2 regions of the Bradyrhizobium sp. USDA 327 genome follow, and region 2 is predicted to be linked to the other one. Evidence: predicted binding sites of a transcription regulator. Region 2 holds the regulator's gene; the other holds the start of a gene.
What was found. Region 2 encodes HrcA, which represses chaperone genes, less so after heat shock. Its sites were predicted from a motif close to GTTAGCACTCNCNNNNNGNGAGTGCTAAC; they were not measured.
Positions count from the first base shown of each region.

Region 1 (7,511 bases), 3.0 Mb from region 2:
GCGTGGCTCAAATCCGCAACAATAAAGCGCGAAGATAGAAGCGCCGACCGCATCTGATTGTCGATTAATCCTGCAGGCTGTTCGTCATTCAATTTGCGCAGCGTAAAGCCGGTACGCGCAACAGCGGGCTTGAAACAATGTTGGACCATTTGCTCAAGAACCGGATCGCCAAACTGCATCGCCATGAAGGCTGTCCGACTCTCCACACGAGCTTGCAACAAGTCGGTATAGCTCTGCCACCCGTCCGGCGTAAGTTGAATGGAAAGTTGCCCGATTTCTCCCGCCGTTCTGCGAATGAGCCCCCTTGGTTCGATCATCGCAAATAACCAATCGAGCGCGCCGATGTCGCCGCCGCCGGGATCAATGACCCAGCCAATGTAAGCCGCGATCTCCGAAGCAGTTGGTGTAACCAATCGGTGTGGATACACTTGGTGCTTGCCAAGCCAGAGCACCAGATTGTTAGTGGCTTCGATTGGATTGGGAAGCCTATCGAGCGACCAGTAGCTTTCTAGGTCATATGTCTGAATCGGCTTAACGTCGAAGCCCTGCGAATCTTACGCTCGGCGAAGCGCGTGGCTCATCTTGGACCTCCGAATCATATCGCTGCCGAGCTTTTCGGGTAGTTCAAGCTGCGCTGAACTCGTAAGGACGAACGTGCCGCATCGACGACACTTATATTGGGTCTTGCTTCCTGCAATCGACGCAGCCGCATCAGCTGTGCCACATACAATGCAATCATTCCCTTGTGGCGGAATCATATAGCGCTCCATTCGACACGCACAAATCGGGCCGCAACGCAAAGAGTGAAATAGATTCCAGGCTCGCACTACCCGCGCCCCGGAATGACATCAAGCCTTCAACTCCACCGTCTTGAACTCAGCCGGCAAAATCACTTCCAGCAGTTCCACGTCCTCCGAATAGTCCAGGATCATGTGCTTGATCTTCGGCGGCTGGGTCCAGGCGCTGCCTTGCTTCATCAGGGTCTCGCCCTGCCCGTCCATATAGGTCTTCACCCAGCCCTTGAGCACGTAGACCATCTGGAATTCGACGTCGTGATAGTGGAGCTTCGACACTTCCGAGGGATTGCACGGACCCTGCAGCCGGATCACGTGCGCCTGCGCGAGGCCATGGGTCGCGTCGGCGATGCCGAGATCGCGGTACTTGGCATAGGCACGCAGGCCGTCGGCCTTGAAGTCTTCCTCGCGGTGATGGCTGACGACGATACGCTGCTTCGGCCGCACGGGCTTCTTCGGAGCGACGGTGCGCGCCTTCGCCTTCACCGCCTTGCGCGCCGAGGATCGCGCCGCTGCCTTCACGTCGCTCCGCTTCTTCACCGCGGTCTTCGTTGCGGGTCTTGATGCCTTTTGCTTGGCCATTGTCTGCCTCCCTGATCCGGGCCGCGCCCGCCTGACGGGAACAACCCGAAGGCAGATTACCCAGTCTTGGGCGAGGCAGCAATTGCGGGGCTTGGTGCAATGAGCTCGACGAACCCAACCGGTCGTAGCTTGTCCCAAGCTGTCGTGGCGAGCGGCCATCGTCTCGTATTCATTCTCTCGCTGAATTAGTCTCGCCGGGAGATCTGGGGGAATTGATTCATGGGCAGCAGCGTCGGTCAGCGTGCATTTCAAAATGCCCGGCTTCAGAAACGGCAAAAAGCCGAAGTGCTGCCATTGCTCGGGCACGCACTCGAGTTGCACAAGAAGGGACTTCTCTCCGAGGCCCGGGCCGCCTATCGACAACTCCTGCAGATCGCGCCCAATCAGTTCATCGCGCTGCATATGCTCGGCGTTCTGGAGTCTGATGCCAAGAACTATCAGCAGGCTGAAATTCTACTGAGCCGGGCGGTTGCCGTGGATCCACGATCCGCCGAAGCTCACATGGGCCTGGGCGTCGCGCTCAACGGGCTGAAACGCCACGATGAGGCCCGAGCAAGCTATCGAAAGGCACTCGCCTTAAAGCCCAACTACGCCCTGGCCCTGTCCAATCTCGGCAACGCAAGCGCGGCGCTTGATCTGCACCTCGAAGCGCTCGAGAGCTACGATCGGGCGCTCGCAATGGACGGAAACCTCGCCGAAGCCCACAACGGCCGGGGCTCTGCGCTCTGCCGTCTGCGCAACTATGACGAGGCTCTTACAAGCCTGAACCGCGCGCTCTCGATCAAGCCCGACTATGCCGCGGCGCTGGCGAACCGCGCCGTCGCATTGCGGGAGCTTCAGCGATTTGACGAGGCCATGGCGGATTGCAATCGGGCAATCGCCCTGGCGCCCGACGACGTGAACGGGTGGCTCTGGCGCGCCAATGTCTTGCTCCAGACCCAGCAAATTGCCCCGGCAATGGCCGATTGCGAGAGGGCGCTCGCGATCGCTCCCGATTCCGCTCAAGCTCACCTGGTGCTGGGCCTTTGTCTCGCCGGACTTGGCCGGGTCGACGAAGCCCTCGTCAGTTTCGACAGAGCCCTTGACGTCCAGCCTGACCTCCAGAGCGCGATCTCCAGCAAGATATTCACGCTCGATTTCGTGCCGGACGCCAGCGTCGAACAGCATCAGCAGGCGCGGCAAATCTGGTGGGAGCGGATCGGCGCGAAGATCGCTTCAGAGGTGGCGGCGCCCCATGACAACAACCGCGATCCGGATCGCCGTCTGGTGCTTGGCTATGTCTCGTCGGATTTCAACGCGCATTCGGCCGCGTTCATTTTCAAGCCCGTCCTGCAACACCATGACCGCGCACAGTTCGAGATCGTGTGCTACTCCTGCTCGTCAAAAATGGATACGACGACAAGCGAATTTCAGGGGATCGCCGATCGCTGGCGTGACGCCTCGCAATGGACCGACGATCGCCTCGCCGCTCAGATTCGTGCCGATCGCGTCGATATCCTGATCGACCTGTCCGGCCACACCAGAGGAAACCGCCTCGGCGTGTTTGCGCGCAAGCCGGCACCGATCCAGGTGCACGGCTGGGGCCACGGCACCGGCACCGGGCTGCCGACGATCGATTATCTGTTCTCGGATCCGGTCGCGATTCCTGCCGCGGTTCGGCATTTGTTTGCGGAGACCGTTGTCGACCTGCCATGCTTCGTGACGCTGGCGCCGCTGCCGGCCGGGATTGCGCGGGCGCAGGCGCCAGCGCTCTCGAACGGCTTCGTCACGTTCGGTGTCTTCAACCGCATCAGCAAGATTTCGGACGAGGCCGCGGAAGTCTGGTCCAGGATTCTCGACCGGGTCCCGGGGTCGCGACTGCTGATCAAGGATGTTGCGCTGGACGATCAACTGGTCCGCGACAAGCTGCTGGCGCGATTTACGGCTTGTCGATTGCCGGCCGAACGCGTCGATCTGCTCGGAGCCACCTTGCGGAGCGAACATCTGGCATCGTTCAATCGCGTCGACATTGCGCTCGACCCGTTCCCACAGAACGGCGGCGTCAGCACATTGGAAGCCCTGCAGATGGGGGTGCCCGTGGTGGCGAAGCTCGGGAGCAGTCTGCCCAGCCGGGCCGCCGGCGCCATCCTCACCGCGCTTGGCTTGCCGGACTGGGTGGCGGACAGCGATGAGGCATATGTCGAGATCGCAGTCGGCCGCGCGGCGCGGATCGGCGATCTCGATCGATTGCGCCGCGAACTGCCCGCACAGATCAACGCTGCGGCCGCCGGCAACCCCATCTCATATGCGCGCGCCGTAGACGACGCCTATCGCGCGATGTGGATACGCTATTGCAGCGGTGGCGCCTGATCTCTGGCTCAATGCAGCCGGAACACGCCATCCACGGCGCGCAGCTCGGCCGGCTTGATCAGCTTGGAATGCGCCACCGTGACCGAATGCAGGGGGCCGTCGAGCTTTTCCTGCCAGAACGCCAGGAAATCCTTCAGCGCCGGAAATTTCGGAAACATGTCGTAGTTCTGCCAGACGTAGGTCTGGAGCAGCGACGGATGATCCGGCATCCGATAGAGAATTTGTGCCGTCGTCAGCCCGTAACCCAGCATCTGTTTCCGGAAATCCTCGGAAACGCCCCCACTCCGCAGTCCCATGCCAAACCTCCTTTGCAGGAGCGCATTCAGGGGGTGGCTTGATCGGTGCCCCGGGAGCCACCCGGAAACGACGCGCTCACATGAGAGAAATGTGACGCAAACTGACAACCCATCTCAAGCCCAAAAGTTTAACAAGCTGTTGAAATTCAATGCGTTAGCAGCAGATACAGCTCCGTGCTAATACGGGCCCGGTGTCGGTTAACGATGGCAAAGAGATTCTGGCAGTCCGCGCTTTCGGGTGCTAATTTTTCTGCTAGAAGGCCTTGCCCCCGCAAAATTCCTGGCTTATCTCAGCCTCGCCTGTGCTAGCACTCGCGGGCAACGACTGCTAACAATCTCAAAATCCTCAACACGTGCAATTGCTTAGGAGGACTGCATGAAATTCCGTCCGCTTCACGACCGCGTCGTGGTCAAGCGCATCGACGCAGAAGAGAAGACCGCTGGCGGCATCATCATTCCCGACACTGCCAAGGAAAAGCCCTCCCAGGGCGAAGTCGTCGCCGTTGGCCCGGGTGGCCGCGACGAGTCCGGCAAGCTGATCCCGATCGACCTGAAGGTCGGCGACCGCGTGCTGTTCGGCAAGTGGTCCGGCACCGAGGTCAAGATCGACGGCCAGGACCTGCTGATCATGAAGGAGAGCGACGTGATGGGCGTTCTCGAGGTCAGCGAGTCCAAGAAGAAGGCGGCCTAAGAGCCCCCTCTCCCTCCAGTCAAATCATTCCAAGGAAAATTCCAGATGGCAGCCAAAGAAGTCAAATTCTCGGTCGATGCGCGCGACAAGATGCTGCGCGGCGTCGACATTCTCGCCAACGCGGTGAAGGTGACGCTCGGCCCGAAGGGCCGCAACGTCGTGCTCGACAAGTCGTTCGGCGCTCCCCGCATCACCAAGGACGGCGTCACCGTCGCCAAGGAGATCGAGCTCGAGGACAAGTTCGAGAACATGGGCGCGCAGATGGTGCGCGAAGTCGCCTCCAAGTCCGCTGATGCGGCCGGCGACGGTACCACCACCGCCACCGTGCTGGCCCAGGCGATCGTGCGCGAAGGCGCCAAGTCGGTCGCCGCCGGCATGAACCCGATGGACCTCAAGCGCGGCATCGACCTCGCGGTCGAGGCCGTCGTTGCGGACCTCCAGAAGAACTCCAAGAAGGTCACCTCCAACGACGAGATCGCCCAGGTCGGCACCATCTCGGCCAACGGCGACCAGGAGATCGGCAAGTTCCTCTCCGACGCCATGAAGAAGGTCGGCAACGAGGGTGTCATCACCGTCGAGGAAGCCAAGTCGCTCGAGACCGAGCTCGACGTCGTCGAGGGCATGCAGTTCGACCGCGGCTACATCTCGCCCTACTTCGTCACCAACGCCGACAAGATGCGCGTTGAGATGGACGACGCCTACATCCTCATCAACGAGAAGAAGCTCTCCTCGCTGAACGAGCTGCTGCCGCTGCTCGAAGCCGTGGTGCAGACCGGCAAGCCGTTGGTCATCGTCGCCGAGGACGTCGAAGGCGAAGCCCTCGCGACCCTGGTCGTCAACCGCCTGCGTGGCGGCCTCAAGGTCGCGGCCGTCAAGGCTCCGGGCTTCGGCGATCGCCGCAAGGCCATGCTGCAGGACATCGCGATCCTGACCGGCGGCCAGGCGATCTCGGAAGATCTCGGCATCAAGCTCGAGAACGTCACGCTCAACATGCTCGGTCGCGCCAAGAAGGTGATGATCGACAAGGAGAACACCACGATCGTCAACGGCGCCGGCAAGAAGGCCGACATCGAGGCGCGCGTGGCCCAGATCAAGGCGCAGATCGAGGAGACCACCTCGGACTACGACCGTGAGAAGCTCCAGGAGCGTCTCGCCAAGCTCGCGGGCGGCGTCGCGGTGATCCGCGTCGGCGGCGCGACCGAGGTCGAGGTGAAGGAGCGCAAGGATCGCGTTGATGACGCGATGCATGCGACCCGCGCGGCTGTCGAGGAAGGCATCGTCCCGGGCGGCGGCGTCGCCCTGCTCCGTGCCTCCGAGCAGCTCAAGGGCCTGCGCACCAAGAACGACGACCAGAAGACCGGCGTCGAGATCGTGCGCAAGGCGCTGTCGGCTCCTGCCCGCCAGATCGCGATCAACGCCGGTGAAGACGGCTCGGTGATCGTCGGCAAGATCCTGGAGAACAAGGCCTACAATTACGGCTTCGACTCCCAGACCGGCGAATATGCCGACCTCGTCAAGAAGGGCATCATCGACCCGACCAAGGTGGTCCGCACCGCGATCCAGAACGCAGCCTCGGTTGCCGCGCTCCTGATCACCACGGAAGCCATGGTCGCCGAGCTGCCCAAGAAGGGCGGCGCCGGTCCGGCGATGCCTCCGGGCGGCGGCATGGGCGGCATGGACTTCTGATCCAGCCTCTCAGGCAAAGTCGAGACATGCGAAACCCCGGCAGCGATGCCGGGGTTTTTGTTTTCAGGTGATACACGCTAAGATGGTGGTGGATTCGTCATTCCGGGGCGGCGCGCAGCGCCGAGCCCGGAATCCATAACCACCGGCGGATGGAATGGCCTACTATGTCTACATCCTCGCAAGTAAGAAGCACGGCACGCTCTACATCGGCGTGACCAGCGATCTCGTTCGTCGGGTGTACGAACACAAGACCAAAGCCGTTCCCGGATTCACGACGAAGTACGACGTTTCGAAGCTCGTCTTGTTCGAGATATACGACGATGCAGTTACCGCCATCGCCCGCGAGAAAGAACTCAAGAAGTGGCGTCGCGACTGGAAGACGCGGCTGATCGAGGAGCAGAACCCAAACTGGGATGATCTTTATCCTGGGATCGCCAACTAAGGCCTGTGGTTATGGATTCCGGGCTCGCGCCCAAGTGGCCGCGCCCCGGAATGACGGGGCCTCACTCCACTTTCCCCAACCGCTCGAAGCGCGGCTCGCCGTCATCGTCGAGCGACCAGAGGATCCGCGTTACCTTGCCGACGAGATTGTCCATCGGGATGAAGCCCATCGCGGATGCCATGCGACTGTCGGTGGAATTGTCGCGATTGTCGCCGAGCACGAAGAAATGACCTGGTGGCACGGCGTAGACGCTGGTGTTGTCGAGGAAGCCATTGTCGGCGGCGCAGTCGTAGGTCACATAGCTCGCGCCGTTCGGCAGCGTCTCGCGCCAGCGCTTGACCTTCGCTTCGTCATCGCCTCCGCAGGCGGCGCCGGCTTGTGCCTCCTTCAGGGCGACGCGCGTCACCGGACGGTCGTTGAGGATGAGCCGGCCCTGCTGCATCTGGATGCGGTCGCCGGGCAGCCCGACCACGCGCTTGACGTAATCGACGGAGGTATCCCTTGGCGTTCGGAAAACGACCAGGTCGCCATACTCGGGCTCGGCGGCAAAGACGCGACCTGAGATCCAGGACGAAGCGAAGGGGAAGGAATAGCGGCCGTAGCCATAGGCATATTTCGCCGCGAAGACGTAGTCGCCGACCATCAGCGTCGGCGCCATCGAATTCGAGGGG
Region 1 is NZ_JBGCCW010000001.1:4,112,450-4,119,960, forward strand. It holds gene ABIA42_RS19235 (hypothetical protein) at 1-452, opposite strand, end outside; gene ABIA42_RS19240 (cupin domain-containing protein) at 849-1,376, opposite strand; gene ABIA42_RS19245 (tetratricopeptide repeat protein) at 1,596-3,725, shown strand; gene ABIA42_RS19250 (usg protein) at 3,734-4,021, opposite strand; gene groES (co-chaperone GroES) at 4,398-4,712, shown strand; gene groL (chaperonin GroEL) at 4,758-6,398, shown strand; gene ABIA42_RS19265 (GIY-YIG nuclease family protein) at 6,553-6,840, shown strand; gene lepB (signal peptidase I) at 6,902-7,511, opposite strand, start outside.
Region 1: a site for HrcA is predicted at 4,326-4,354, ahead of groES (co-chaperone GroES). Genes of this name have one in related genera too.

Region 2 (7,511 bases):
CAAGTTGGGGCGAAACAACGTTGCCACGCAACGATATAGGCGCCCTTCGACCTTGCGGCAGAGGGCAGCAGGGCAGCGCTGAGAATAACGGCTGGGAATTGATCGATCATTGTGGGCGCCTTGCCCGCCCGCCCCGACACGACGGCCTCCCCCGCGAAGGAGGAGGCCGGCACTGCGTGTGGGGTCCAAGCCGTCCGCATCATCACCCTCTCGGGGTTCAGGCGGACTTCTTGTTGTTCTTGTCGTCGTCGACTTCGGTGAACTCCGCATCGACGACGTCGTCCTTGGCCGCATCCTTCTTGGCGTCGGCCTCGGCCTGCTGCTTGTACATGGCCTCGCCGAGCTTCATCGAAGCCTGCGCCAGCGTCTGCGTTTTGGCCTTGATCGCCTCGGCATCGTCGCCCTTCAGCGCTTCCTTGAGGTCGCTGACGGCATCCTCGATGGCGCGGCGCTCGCTCTCGGCGACCTTCGAACCGTGCTCGGCCAGCGCCTTCTCGGTCGAATGCACCAGGCCGTCGGCCTCGTTCTTGGCGGTCACGGCCTCGCGGCGCTTCTTGTCCGCCTCGGCATTGGCCTCGGCGTCCTTGACCATCTTCTCGATGTCGGCTTCCGACAGACCACCCGAGGCCTGGATGCGGATCTGCTGCTCCTTGCCCGTGGCCTTGTCCTTGGCCGAGACGTTGACGATGCCGTTCGCGTCGATGTCGAAGGTCACCTCGATCTGCGGCATGCCGCGCGGAGCCGGCGGGATGCCCATCAGGTCGAACTGGCCGAGCATCTTGTTGTCGGCCGCCATTTCACGCTCGCCCTGGAAGACCCGGATGGTGACGGCATTCTGATTGTCTTCAGCCGTCGAGAACACCTGGCTCTTCTTGGTCGGGATCGTGGTGTTGCGGTCGATGATGCGGGTGAACACGCCGCCCAGCGTCTCGATGCCCAGCGACAGCGGGGTCACGTCGAGCAGCAGCACGTCCTTGACGTCGCCCTGGAGCACGCCGGCCTGGATCGCGGCGCCGATCGCCACGACTTCGTCCGGGTTGACGCCCTTGTGCGGCTCCTTGCCGAACAGCTGCTTCACGACTTCCTGGACCTTCGGCATGCGCGACATGCCGCCGACCAGCACGACCTCGCCGATCTCACCGGCGGTAACGCCGGCATCCTTCAGCGCCTTGCGGCAGGGCTCGACCGTCTTCTGGATGAGGTCGTCGACCAGCGCCTCGAACTTGGCGCGGGTGAGCTTCATCGTCAGATGCTTCGGGCCGGTCTGGTCCGCGGTGATGAACGGCAGGTTGATCTCGGTCTGCGTCGTCGAGGACAGCTCGATCTTGGCCTTCTCAGCGGCTTCCTTCAGGCGCTGCAACGCGAGCTTGTCGTTGCGCAGGTTGATGCCCTGCTCCTTCTGGAACTCGTCGGCCAGATAGCCCACGAGGCGCATGTCGAAGTCTTCGCCACCGAGGAAGGTGTCGCCGTTGGTCGACTTCACCTCGAACACGCCGTCGCCGATTTCGAGAATGGAGATATCGAAGGTGCCGCCGCCGAGGTCGTACACGGCGATGGTGCCGGCCTTGGTCTTGTCGAGGCCATAGGCGAGCGCGGCCGCGGTCGGCTCGTTGATGATGCGCAGCACTTCGAGGCCCGCGATCTTGCCGGCGTCCTTGGTCGCCTGGCGCTGGGCGTCGTTGAAGTAGGCGGGAACGGTGATGACGGCCTGATCGACCTTCTGACCGAGATGGGCTTCCGCGGTCTCCTTCATCTTCTGCAAGATGAACGCCGAGACCTGCGAGGGCGAGTAGGTCTGGCCGTCGGCCTCGACCCAGGCGTCGCCGTTGGAGGCTTTCACGATCTTGTACGGGACAAGCTTCTTGTCCTTCTCGACCATCGGGTCGTCGTAGCGGCGGCCGATGAGGCGCTTCACTGCGAAGAAGGTGCGCTCGGGATTGGTGACGGCCTGGCGCTTGGCCGGCTGGCCGACGAGGCGCTCGCCGTCATCCGTCACGGCGACGATCGAAGGCGTCGTGCGCATGCCTTCGGAATTCTCGATGACTTTCGCGTTCTTGCCATCCATCACGGCGACGCACGAATTCGTGGTGCCGAGGTCGATCCCAATGACCTTTCCCATGGTCCTGATACCCTTCTTTTTGCGGCAGGTTGGCTGGGCCCAGAAGGCACCCGAACCGAAACCCCCTAAGATCAAACATCCGCGATATTGCGATGATTGAGGCTCATATAGGAGGGGGGGAGGGGCCCGCAAGGACCGAAGCTACGTTTCTGCCGCGAAAACATCGGGTTTTGAAAGATGATGTCCGGGCTCCGCCGCCCTTGCGGGTGAGGAATTATTAACAGGTTCGGGCCTCGGCAAGCCCCCGCTGGCCGCGACAGGCCCGGCCCTGTTGCGGCAAGGCCAAACCCGCTAAAAGGCGAACCGGCCGGACAGCCGGCGTAGCTGCTTCGCGCGACAAAGCGGCCCGGCGGCCGACCATCGAACGGCCTCAATGTGAACCAATCAGAGTGCCCATGAAGCTGATCCGCCCCCTCGCCGCGCTGGCCCTCCTCGCCGCCTCCGCGTTTCCGGCCCTCGCCGCCGACGCCGTTTTCCCACCTGGCTTGCGCCTCGGCATGGTGCCGTTGATCGGCCTCAGCACGGCCAAGACCTTTCCGGGCTTCGAGAGCGAGGATGGCAGCGTCAAGGTGCTGGTCACCGAACTGCCGCCGGCGGCCTATGGCGAGGTCGTTAGCGCCTTCAATTCCAATCCCGCCGGGACCAATGGCGTCACACAAGACAAGATCGAGAGCCCCGCAGGCCTCGCCTATTTCACCACCGAAAGCGGCAAGGCCGGCGATACCCCGGTGAAGCGCTATTCGATGATCGTGCCCGGCGCCGGCTTCTCCGGCTATGTCGCGGTGCAGATCCCGGAGAATGCGACCAAGATCTACACGGATGAAGCGGTGCGGCAGATGTTTGCGAGCGCCGTCACCCGCAGGCAGGTCTCGGCTGAAGAGCAGATCGCGCTGATGCCGTTCAAGATCACCGATCTCGCCAACTTCAAGGACATCCGAACGCTCGCGCCGGGCAGCAGCATCATCCTCGCCGACGGCGATGAGAGCACGGGTTACGAGTCGAAGCCGTTCATGATTCTCGGCGTGATCGGCGCTACCCCGCAAGCCGCCGACGACCGCGCCCGCTTCGCCCAGGAGGCGGCGCTCCAGATTCCCGGCGTGCGCGAGTCGCGCATCACCATGTCCGAGCCGATTCGCATCAACGGCCAGCAGGGTTTCGAGACCCGGATCGACGGCGTCAGCGGCAAGGACAAGATCCCTGTGACCGTGGTGCAGTGGATCCGCTTCTCAACTGGCGGCGCATCATTGCGCATCATCGCCAGCGCCCCACGCGACCAGTGGCTGCCCGCCTTCACCCGCTTCCGCGCCGTCCGCGACGGCATCCAGCCGAAGGGATAGCTTGCATCCGCAAGCGAGATGCGCTCCCTCCTTCGCTCGAGGAGCGCGCTTGTTCGCGCGCGCCTCGAAGGATGAAGGCCGAGCCGCAACTGCCGGGGCCTACATGGTTCGAGACGGCGCTTGGCGCCTCCTCACCATGAGGATCGATCAGTTCGGCGCGCCGTTCGATTCATTGTTGTTGGCGGCGGGGGCTGCCTTCGCACCGCCCTTGGCGACACCGACCAGCGCCGGGCGCAGCACGCGCTCGCCGATGGTGTAGCCGGCCTGCACGACCTGCACCACGGTGCCCGACGGCACCGACGCATCGGGCACTTCGAACATCGCCTGCTGGAAGTTCGGGTCGAACTTCTGGCCCTGCGGATCGAATTTCTTCACGCCGTGCTTTTCCAGCGCGTTGAGCAGCGAGCGCTCGGTGAGCTCGACGCCCTCGATCAGCGAGGTCAGGCCGGGATCGGCCGCGGCACGCGCTTCGGCCGGAACGGCATCGAGCGCGCGCTGAAGATTGTCGGCGATGTCGAGCACGTCGCGGGCAAAACCGGTGATGCCGTAGAGACGGGCGTCGGCGACCTCCTTGGTGGTGCGCTTGCGCAGATTCTCCATCTCGGCCAGCGTCCGCAGCATGCGGTCACGCGCCTCGGCGGCTTCCTTCTGCAACGTCTCGACCGAGCCGGGCTCGGGATCGTCAGGCATGATGTAGGGCTTTGACACCACGGGCTCGGGCGTCGGCGCGGTCGTGTCTTCGGGTTGCCGGTCTCGATCGGTCATCGGCTCTAATCTCGAACTCGTTTCCAGGGATTGTTGGCCCGGATATCGTGCCTAAGCTCACGAAAATCAAGCGCCCGTGATCGGGGGAGGCGCCGGTCAGCCCCCCAGAAGGCGGCTGACGATGCGGGCGGCGTAGTCCACGGTCGTGATCACGCGGGCATAATTCAACCGCGTCGGGCCGATCACCCCGAGAACGCCGACGATGTGGCCGGCGGCATCCCGATAGGGCGAGATGATGGTGGAGGACCCCGACAGCGAGAACAGCTTGTTCTCGCTGCCGATGAAGATGCGCACACCCTCCGCCGTTTCGGCGCGGCCGAGCAGGTCGATCACGCCGCGCTTGGTCTCGAGGTCGTCGAACAACAGGCGAACGCGCTCCAGATCCTCCAGCGCATGCAGATCTTCAAGCAGATTGGCATGGCCGCGGACGATCAGCTGGCGATCCTCGTTCTCGCCGCCGGACCAGCTGGCGATGCCGGCCGAGATCACCTTCTGCGTCAGCTGATCGAGCTCGGCACGGGCCTCTCCAAGTGCCGTCTCGAGCTCGAGGCGCGCCTCGGCAAGCGTGCGGCCGCGGATCCGCGCATTGAGGAAATTGCCGGCCTCGGTGAGCGCAGAGGAGGGAACCCCGGGCGGCAGCGCCAGCACGCGGTTTTCGACCTGCCCGTCCTCGCCGACGAGGATCACCAGCGCTTTCTCCGGTTCCAGGCGCACGAATTCGATGTGCTTCAGCCGCGCATTGGATTTTGGCGTCAACACCACAGCGGCGGCCCGGGTCAGGCCGGAGAGCCGCATCAAGGCCTGGTCCAGCGCCGCCTCGACCGACTGCGCCTCGCCGACGGAGGCAAGCTGGCTCTGGATCGACTGCCGCTCGGCCTCGTTGAGGTCGCCGACCTGCATCAGGGCATCGACGAAGAAGCGCAGGCCGAGTTCCGTCGGCAACCGCCCGGCCGAGGTGTGCGGGGCATAGATCAAGCCGAGCTGTTCCAGATCGGACATGACGTTACGGACCGACGCCGGCGACAGCGGCATGGCGATCAGGCGGGAAATGTTGCGCGAGCCGACAGGCTCGCCGGTCGCGAGATAGCTTTCGACAATTTGACGAAAAATATCGCGGGAACGCTCGTTGAGCTGGGCGAGGCCTGCGCGCGGCGCGATCAGATGGATCGGATCGTGATGGGCCACAGACGGTAACTCCTCTCAGATACTCGTAATTTGTCTATCCCAGACCCTTCTGACAAGCGTGGCGTTTGCGGCCGCGAAATCAGGGGGTGAAAAAGCCTTGCCGCCCATCCCCGCCCCACCTACAAGCACCCGCGAACAGCCTTTTCCCGTGAGTTTTGGAGGATTTCCCATGCGGCCAAGCCGCCGTGCGCCCGACGAATTGCGCCCCGTGACGCTGGAGCGCGGCGTGGTGAAGTATGCGGAAGGTTCGTGCCTGGTGAAATTCGGCGACACCCATGTGCTGGTCACCGCCACGCTGGAGGACCGCCTGCCGCCGTGGCTGAAGGGCCAGGGCCGCGGCTGGGTCACCGCCGAATACGGCATGCTGCCGCGCGCGACCTCGGAACGGACCCGCCGCGAGGCCTCCGCCGGCAAGCAGAGCGGCCGCACCGTCGAGATCCAGCGCCTGATCGGCCGCTCGCTCCGCACCATCATCAATCTCGAAGCGCTCGGCGAGCGCCAGATCACGGTCGATTGCGACGTGCTTCAGGCCGACGGCGGCACGCGCACGGCCTCGATCACGGGGGCCTGGGTCGCGCTCGCCGATTGCGTCAACTGGATGAAGGCGCGCAACATGGTCAAGGCCAACGTGCTGCGCGACAACGTCGCCGCGATCTCCTGCGGCATCTACAACGGCACGCCGGTGCTCGATCTCGACTACGCCGAGGATTCCGAGGCCGAGACCGATGCCAATTTCGTCATGACCGGCGATGGCCGCATCATCGAGGTGCAGGGCACCGCGGAACGCGAGCCGTTCACCGAAGCCGAGCTCCTGGCGCTGATGGCGCTGGCCCGCAAGGGCGTCGCGCGTCTGGTGGACTTGCAGAAACTGGCTGTGGCGTAGTCAATAGGCCATGCACCGCCGAATCACGGACAGGCTCGTCATCGCCACCCATAATCCCGGCAAGCTCGCCGAGATGCGGGAGCTGCTTGCGCCGTACGGCATCGAGGCGGTGTCGGCAGGAGAGCTCGGCCTGTCCGAGCCGGACGAGACCGGCACCGATTTCCGCAGCAACGCCGCCATCAAGGCAATCGCGGCGGCGCAAGCAGCAAGGCTACCCGCCTTCGCCGACGATTCCGGCATCGTCGTCGACGCGCTCGACGGCGCGCCCGGCATCTACAGCGCGCGCTGGGCCGGCCCCTCCAAGGATTTCAACGCGGCGATGGCGCAGATCGAGCGCCTGTTGCAGGAGCGCGGCGCCTCCACGCCGGACAAGCGCAAAGCGCACTTCGTCTCGGCGCTCTGCGTCGCCTGGCCCGACGATCATCTCGAACAGGTCGAGGCGCGCGTCGACGGCACGCTGGTCTGGCCGCCGCGCGGGAATGCCGGCTTCGGCTACGACCCGATGTTCCTGCCCGACGGCCACAACCGCACCTTCGGCGAGATGGAGAGCATCGAGAAGCACGGCCTGCCGCCGCTTGGCCTCGGCCTGTCGCACCGCGCCCGCGCCTTCGTGAAACTGGCGGAGATCTGCCTTGAGCCGCGCTAGAGCGTTTTCGAGCGAAGTGGACACCGGTTCGCGCCGGGAAAACGCGTCAAAACAAGAATCCGAAGCCTTCGGCGTCTACGTGCACTGGCCATTCTGCCTGTCGAAATGTCCCTATTGCGACTTCAACAGCCACGTTCGCCACGCCGCGATCGACGAGGCGCGCTTCGCTTCCGCCTTTGCGCGCGAGATCGCAACCACCGCCGAGCGCGCGCCCGGGCGTGAGGTCACCTCGATCTTCCTCGGCGGCGGCACGCCGTCTTTGATGCAGCCCGCAACGGTCGGCGCCGTGCTCGATGCGATCGGCAAGCACTGGACCGTCGCAGGCGACGTCGAGGTCACGCTGGAAGCGAACCCGACCAGCGTCGAGGCCACGCGCTTCGCCGGCTATCGTACCGCCGGCGTCAACCGCGTCTCGCTCGGCGTGCAGGCACTCGACGACGCCTCGCTGAAGGCGCTCGGCCGCATGCACAGCGCGCGCGAGGCGCTCGATGCGGTCGCCATCGCACGCCGCTCGTTCGACCGCTATTCGTTCGACCTGATCTACGCCCGTCCCGACCAGACGCCGGCGATGTGGGC
Region 2 is NZ_JBGCCW010000001.1:7,102,422-7,109,932, reverse strand. It holds gene dnaK (molecular chaperone DnaK) at 218-2,119, opposite strand; gene ABIA42_RS33585 (hypothetical protein) at 2,515-3,456, shown strand; gene grpE (nucleotide exchange factor GrpE) at 3,604-4,221, opposite strand; gene hrcA (heat-inducible transcriptional repressor HrcA) at 4,318-5,406, opposite strand; gene rph (ribonuclease PH) at 5,576-6,289, shown strand; gene rdgB (RdgB/HAM1 family non-canonical purine NTP pyrophosphatase) at 6,300-6,935, shown strand; gene hemW (radical SAM family heme chaperone HemW) at 6,952-7,511, shown strand, end outside.